3 regions of the Cellulosimicrobium sp. EB106-03-01-XG111 genome follow, and region 2 is predicted to be linked to each of the others. Evidence: riboswitches for the same ligand, from Rfam matches in the RefSeq annotation. Region 2 holds a riboswitch; each other region holds the start of a gene.
The links. Region 2 has a riboswitch for S-adenosylmethionine ahead of AC3WT4_RS08095 (LLM class flavin-dependent oxidoreductase). Riboswitches for the same ligand answer to the same signal wherever they lie in the genome.

Region 1 (2,254 bases), on a different contig from region 2:
GGCGCGACCAGCCGCCGTCCGCGAACCGGTCGATGCCGCTCGTCGCGAACCGGGCCGAGACGTCGTCCTGGTGGTCGGCGAGGAAGCTCACGGTCAGCGTGCGCGCCGTCGAGACCGCGGGCCACGACGACGACGTGGACGCGAGCGAGAACACGAGCAGCGGGGGCGCGGCCGAGACGGAGATGACGGACGTCGCGGTGAAGCCGACGAGGCGGTCGCCGTGCTCGAGCGCGACGACGGCGACGCCCGCGGGGTGGCCGCGGAACACGGCCTTGTACTCGTCGGGGGAGAGCTGGGGCTCGTCCTGCTCGGCCAGGAGGGCCTCCAGGTGGGTGAGCTCGGCGGTCATCGGGCCACCCCCGCGAACGCGTCCGCGACGGCCTCGTCGGTGCGGGCCGACGGGAGGTCCCCCGCCGGGGGGAGCGGTGCCGTGGCGCGGCGCAGGGCGTCGCCCTCGCGCGCGAGCCACGCGTCCACGACCGGCCCCAGGTCCGCGAGCTGCGGCTCGGTGACCGTGAGCGACCGGGTCGGGACGACGGCGCCGAGCTCGACGAGCACGGGCCGCAGGTGCACCTCCCCGACGAGCGCGTGCGCCGGGTTCCCCGACACGACGAGCGGGACCACGACGACGCCCGCGAGCCCGTCGGGGCCGTAGAGGTCGAGGAAGGCCTTGAGCAGCCCGGTGTACGACGCCTTGTAGACCGGGGTCGCCACGACGGCGACCGTCGCCCGGGCGAGCTGCGCGCGGGCGACGTCGGCCGCCGGGTGGTCGGCGGCGAGCACCTCGGCGGCGAACGACGCCAGGTCGACCGTGGCGACGTCGGCCGTGCCGAGGACGTCGGCGACGCGGCGCGCGACCGTCTCGGCGGCGCCGAGCGTGCGCGAGCCGGGCCGCGGGTTGCCCGAGACGGCGAGCACCGTCGGGTGGGTGGGGTGGTGGGTCATGTGCACCTCGCAGTAGTCGTCGATCACGCTTGCCGTGCGGGCCGTCCTCGCCGGTGGCGGGGCAGGCCGGGCCCGGCCTGGTCATCTCCCGGAGCACCCCGCCGTGACAGGGGGTTGCCGGCCAGCGAGCCGGGGCTTGGCGCTGGCGCTCGTGACCTGGGGACGGGTATAGCAACCGCCTCGGGAAACTGCACCGGATCGGTAGGGTTTCTCAGTGGGTGGACGGATGTGTCGTCGCCGGTGCCCCTCGTGCCGCCCGGTGCCGCCTCGTGCGGGCCGACCCGGCTCCGCGGCCGCCCGTGCCGGTGCGCGCGGAGTGAGACGGTGTGACGGGAGCTTCTGGCACAGGCGTACCGTCAGCAGGAGTTCCGCCCGCGTCAGACGAGGAGTACCCATGGACAGCCGACTGCAGTCCGTCTACGACGAGGTCCTGCGTCGCAACCCCGGCGAGGCCGAGTTCCACCAGGCCGTGCGCGAGGTCTTCGACTCGCTCGGCCCCGTGCTGCGCAAGCACCCGCGCTACGTCGAGGCCGCCGTCCTCGAGCGCGTGTGCGAGCCGGAGCGCCAGATCATCTTCCGGGTCCCGTGGGTGGACGACACCGGGCGCGTGCAGATCAACCGCGGCTTCCGCGTCGAGTTCAACTCGGCGCTCGGCCCGTACAAGGGCGGCCTGCGGTTCCACCCGTCGGTCTACCTCGGCATCGTGAAGTTCCTCGGCTTCGAGCAGATCTTCAAGAACTCGCTCACGGGCATGCCCATCGGCGGCGGCAAGGGCGGCTCCGACTTCGACCCGCGCGGGCGGTCCGACGGCGAGGTCATGCGGTTCTGCCAGTCGTTCATGACCGAGCTCTACCGCCACATCGGCGAGAACACGGACGTCCCCGCGGGCGACATCGGCGTGGGCGGCCGCGAGATCGGCTACCTCTTCGGGCAGTACAAGCGCATCACCAACCGCTACGAGTCCGGCGTCCTCACGGGCAAGGGCATCTCGTGGGGCGGCTCGCTCGTCCGCACGGAGGCCACGGGCTACGGCACGGTCCTCTTCGCGCAGAACATGCTGGAGACGCGCGGGCAGGCGCTCGACGGGCGCCGCGTCGTCGTCTCGGGCTCCGGCAACGTCGCGATCTACGCGACGGCCAAGGCGCAGCAGCTCGGCGCGAACGTGGTCGCGTTCTCCGACTCGTCGGGCTACGTCGTCGACGAGGCCGGGGTCGACCTCGAGCTCCTGCGCCAGATCAAGGAGGTCGAGCGCGGGCGCGTCGCCGACTACGCCGCGCGCCGGCCCGGGGCCCGCGTCGTCACCGACGGG
Region 2 (2,254 bases):
GCGTAGCGGTTCGCGGGGTGCGGGAGGCCGAGCGTGTCGCGCAGCGTCGTGCCCGGGTACGCGGTGCGGAACAGGCCCACGCCCTGGAGCAGCGGCACGACCCCGTCGACGATCGCGTCGAGGTCCGTGCTCAGCGACGACGGCCGCAGCAGGAAGCCGTCGGCGGCGCCGGCGTGCGCCCACTCCTCGACCGTCGCCGCAAGGTCGCGCGCTGTGCCCACGTGCGTCAGCGAGTCCGTGTCCCACGAGACGCCCTCGAGGTCCTCGAGCAGGTCGAGGCGGGCCTGCGCGCTCGCCCGCGTGTCGCCGACGACGACGTAGGCGTCGACGAGGACCCGGAGCGTGTCGGGGTCGCGCCCGGCGTCCGCGGCCGCGTCGCGCACCTGCGACCGGATCGCGGTGGCCTCGTCGCGGGTCGCGGCGCGGACCCGGACGACGTCGGCCCGGCGGGCCGCGAGGTCGAGCGACGCCGGCGTGCTCGCCCGCACGACGACGGGCGGCTGGCCCTGCGGCGGGCGCGGGGTGATCGACGGCCCCTTGACCGCGAACCGGATGCCCTCGTGGTCGACGTAGTGCAGCTTCTCGCGGTCCACGAACCGGCCCGTCGCGACGTCGCGGATCTCGGCGTCGTCCTCCCACGAGTCCCAGAGCCGCGTGACGACCTCGACCGCCTCGTCCGCCTCGGCGACGGCGTCGGGCTCGTCCTGGGCGCCCTTGCGCCCGAAGGCCGCGGCCTCGGCCGGGGTCGTGGACCACCCGACCTGCCACCCCGCGCGGCCGGAGCTCACGTGGTCGATCGTCGCGACCGCCTTGGAGACGTGGAACGGCTCGGTGTGCGTGGTCGTGACGGTCGGAACGAGGCCGATGCCCGCGCTGCGCGGAGCGAGCCGGGACGCGACGAGCGCGGCGTCGAGCCGGCCGCGCACGGACCCGTTGCGGCCCGGCTGGAGGGTGAACGCGTCGTCGAGCGTGACGAGGTCGAGCAGGCCGCGCTGGGCGGTGGCGACGAGCTCGACGAGGCGCTTGGCGTCGAACAGGCGCTGGGCCTGGGAGCCCACGGTCCGCCAGGCGGCGGGGTGCGCACCGGCGTCGGTGAGGTCGACGCCCAGGTGGACGGTGCGGGCGGGGCGGGGGTCGGGCATCGCGAGGATCCGTTCTGGGACAGGCGCCGACCGCACACTCAGGGCGCGGCGGGGTGCCAGGGGGTGGGCAGGGTCGCCCCGCCGCGGGGCGGCAGGGCGGGGCCGGGGAGGCCGGAGGGAGGCCCGTCAGGGCGTGCGCACAGGCGCGCGCGGCGTCAGGAGCGGGGCGTCGTCAGCGACAACAGGTGACGCGCGCGGGGGCGCCGACCGGACAGGAGACGACGGCTGCACCGCGGACCGGACAGGGGCACGTCGGCGCGTGCGGGGTGCTCACCGCGGTGCTCGACTGTCGCCGGTCCATCGTCCGTCTCCTTCGTGCCCGTCGCCGGGCGCCGCGTCGTTGCCCCGCACCGCGCGGGTCGCGCGTCGCGGGACCTGGTCCTCACCCGGGGCACCCCGCCGCGCGGGAGGGTTGCCGTCCGACGAGCCGGGGCTTGGCGTCGGAGCTCATGACCATGTCCTGTGCCGAGGTCCGTGGACCTCGGTTGCGCGGGAACTTACGAGCGGGCACGGAGGGTGTCAACGCACCGCCGGGACCTTCCCACATACTGGACTTGATCGGTCAACTTTGAGCGCCGACGGCTCTCGTTTGCACCGAGTGCATCGATGCACCTAGTGTCAAGAGGTGCCTCCCCTGCCCGGACCCGAGCGCCCGACCGCGCCCGTGACGGACGCCGCCGACCTCGCCGCCCCCGGCCCGGACGCCCCCGCTCCGGACGCCGCGGCTCCCGACCGCCGCGCGGCCCTGCGCGCGCGCCACCGCCGCGCGATCGTCGCCGCCGCCGCGACGCTCATGGAGGAGAAGGGCGGCGCGCGCTTCACCGTCGACGAGCTCGCGGCACGGGCCGACGTCGCGCGCCGCACGATCTTCAACCACTTCGCGTCGCTCGACGACGTCGTGGTCGAGGTCTGCGAGGACGTGCTGGGCTCGGTCGTCGAGACGCTCGGGGCGAGCGCGGCCGAGCCGGGCACCGACCGCCCCACGCCCCTCGACGACGTCACCGCGGCGCTGCGCGGCACGGACCTCGTCGGCCCCATGGCCTACCTCACGCGCGCCCTCGGCGGCACCGCGACCGAGCCCACGCCGCGCGTCACGACGATGGTCGTGCGCA
Region 3 (2,254 bases), on a different contig from region 2:
CCTGCTGCTCGGCACGACCGGCCTGCCGCACGTCCTCGTGCGCTTCTACACCTCGCCCGACGGCGGCTCGGCCCGCCGCACGACCGTCGTCGTGCTCGTCATGATCAGCGTGTTCTACATGGTGTCGAGCACGCTCGGGCTCGTGGCGCGGGTCGTCGCGCCCGACCTCGCGGCGCCCGGCGTCGCGGACACCGTCGTCCTCACGCTGCCGACCCGCCTCGTGCCCGGGCTCGGCGGCGAGCTGCTCGCCGCGCTCGTCGTCGCCGGGGCGTTCGCCGCGTTCCTCGGGACGTCGTCCGGGCTCGTGGTAGCGCTGGCGGGCGTCGTGAGCCAGGACCTGTTCGGCGGCACCGTGCGGTCCTTCCGGTGGTCGGCGGTCGCGTGCACGCTCATCCCGCTCGCGTTCGCGCTCGTCACCATCCCGCAGGGCCTCGTGACGAGCGTCGGGACGGTGTTCGTCTTCGCCGCGTCCGCCTTGTCCCCCGTCATCCTGCTCGGCGTCTGGTGGCGCGGCCTCACCGCGCGCGGCGCGGTGGCGGGCATGGTCGTGGGGGCCGTCCTGTGCGCGACGGCGCTGCTCGCGTCGTCCGCGCTCGTCGCCACGGGGTACGGGAGACCGTCCGGCGACACGGCCGACGGCGTCCCCGGCGTCGTGCGCGCCCTGCTCGCCCAGCCCGCCGCCTGGACCATCCCGCTCGCGACGGCGACCGTCGTCGTCGTGTCGCTCCTCGACCGGCGCGGCCCGCCGCTGCGCACCGACCGGTTCCTCCGGCGTCTGCATGTGCCCGAGCGCCGGCGGGCTTGAGACCCGGAAGGCCGACGACGACCCGTCGCCACGCTCGGCGTCTGGGACATCGCTCGAGCACCTGAGATCTGTAGCGGAGGAAACCTGAAATTCGTCGCGTAGAGAGACTGCGATCTGTAGCGCGGGACGTCGGTACGCCTCCGACTGATCCCTCCGCATCTCACCTGGCGGGCGCTCTCGACCGCATGTCGGATGGGTCGTAGGATCGTGGCAACCATCCAGAGCGGTCGAGAGTCCTGGCTCGACGACACCGCAGCAACCCGCCGACGGAAGCCTCCCGAGGACAAAGGTGCTAACGCCAGGGTCGATGGAGTGACGCATGACCTCAGAGGCACCCTTCGCGCACCGTCCGGGCCGTCCGCGGCCGACGGTGTCGTTCGAGCTCATGCCCCCGCGCCGACCGGACGCGGCCCCGAAGTTCTGGGAGACGGCACGCCGTCTCGTCGCGACGCACCCCGACTTCGTGTCCGTGACGTACGGCGCGGCGGGCACCGACCGCGCGACCGCGCGCCAGGTCGTGGGACGGCTGCTCCAGGGCACGCCCGTGCTGCCGATCGCGCACCTCACGTGCGTCGGGGCGTCGCGCGAGGACGTGGAGTCGGTCATCACCGACTTCCTCGACGAGGGCGTGCGGAGCTTCCTCGCGCTGCGAGGCGACCCGCCGCGTGACCAGCCGGACTGGCAGCCCGCGCCCGACGGCGTCCGGTCGTCGACCGAGCTCGTCGCCCTGCTGCGCGAGGTCGAGGCGTCGCGCTGCGCGTCCGACCCGGCCGTCGCGCTGCGCGGCGCGGCCCGGCCGCTGACGATCGCCGTCGCGACGTTCTGCGACGGCAACCCCGCCGCCGGCACGAGCCGCACCCAGGAGGTGCGCCGCCTGTGGCAGAAGCAGCAGGCCGGCGCGAGCTTCGCGATCACGCAGCTCTTCTACGACGCGTCGTCGTACACCGACTTCGTCGCCGAGGCCCGTGCGGCCGGCGTGACGATCCCCATCCTCGCCGGGCTGCTGCCCACGACGGAGCCCGCGCGGCTCCGTCGCGTCGAGGAGCTCACGGGCGTGCGCGCGCCCCAGCACCTGCTGGACGCGCTCGACGCCCTGCCCGACCCGGAGGCGCAGCACGCCTACGGGATCGCGTACTCGGTCGACCTCGCGCAGCGCGTCCTCGACGCGGGCACGCCCGGTCTGCACGTGTACACGTTCAACAAGCACCGCGCCGCTCTTGACCTGCTCGAGGGTGTCCACCTCGGCGGCGGGTCGGGCGGGACCGGGGGCGGCGCCAGCGCCGCCGCCGCCCCGCTCGTCCCGGACCTGGCCAGCGGGCCGTGGGTCACCGGCACCTCCCTGCCCACGACGAGCGCCGCCACGCACGGCGCGCCCGTCTGACCGGTCCTCCGGACCAGCAAGAGGTTTCGATCATGGCCACTTCCGTACCCTCCCCTACCCAGAACCCG

Region 1: linked by a shared signal. The riboswitch ahead of AC3WT4_RS17755 (NAD(P)H-dependent oxidoreductase) and the one ahead of AC3WT4_RS08095 (LLM class flavin-dependent oxidoreductase) in region 2 are both predicted to bind S-adenosylmethionine.
Region 3: linked by a shared signal. The riboswitch ahead of AC3WT4_RS00230 (methylenetetrahydrofolate reductase) and the one ahead of AC3WT4_RS08095 (LLM class flavin-dependent oxidoreductase) in region 2 are both predicted to bind S-adenosylmethionine.

Annotation. Positions count from the first base shown of each region.
Region 1 is NZ_JBYTEQ010000026.1:264-2,517, forward strand. It holds gene AC3WT4_RS17750 (flavin reductase family protein) at 1-349, opposite strand, end outside; gene AC3WT4_RS17755 (NAD(P)H-dependent oxidoreductase) at 346-945, opposite strand; SAM riboswitch class IV at 1,000-1,102, opposite strand; gene gdhA (NADP-specific glutamate dehydrogenase) at 1,340-2,254, shown strand, end outside.
Region 2 is NZ_JBYTEQ010000006.1:225,316-227,569, reverse strand. It holds gene AC3WT4_RS08095 (LLM class flavin-dependent oxidoreductase) at 1-1,142, opposite strand, end outside; SAM riboswitch class IV at 1,490-1,597, opposite strand; gene AC3WT4_RS08090 (TetR/AcrR family transcriptional regulator) at 1,768-2,254, shown strand, end outside.
Region 3 is NZ_JBYTEQ010000001.1:51,821-54,074, reverse strand. It holds gene AC3WT4_RS00235 (sodium/solute symporter) at 1-805, shown strand, start outside; SAM riboswitch class I at 1,017-1,119, shown strand; gene AC3WT4_RS00230 (methylenetetrahydrofolate reductase) at 1,125-2,186, shown strand; gene metE (5-methyltetrahydropteroyltriglutamate--homocysteine S-methyltransferase) at 2,219-2,254, shown strand, end outside.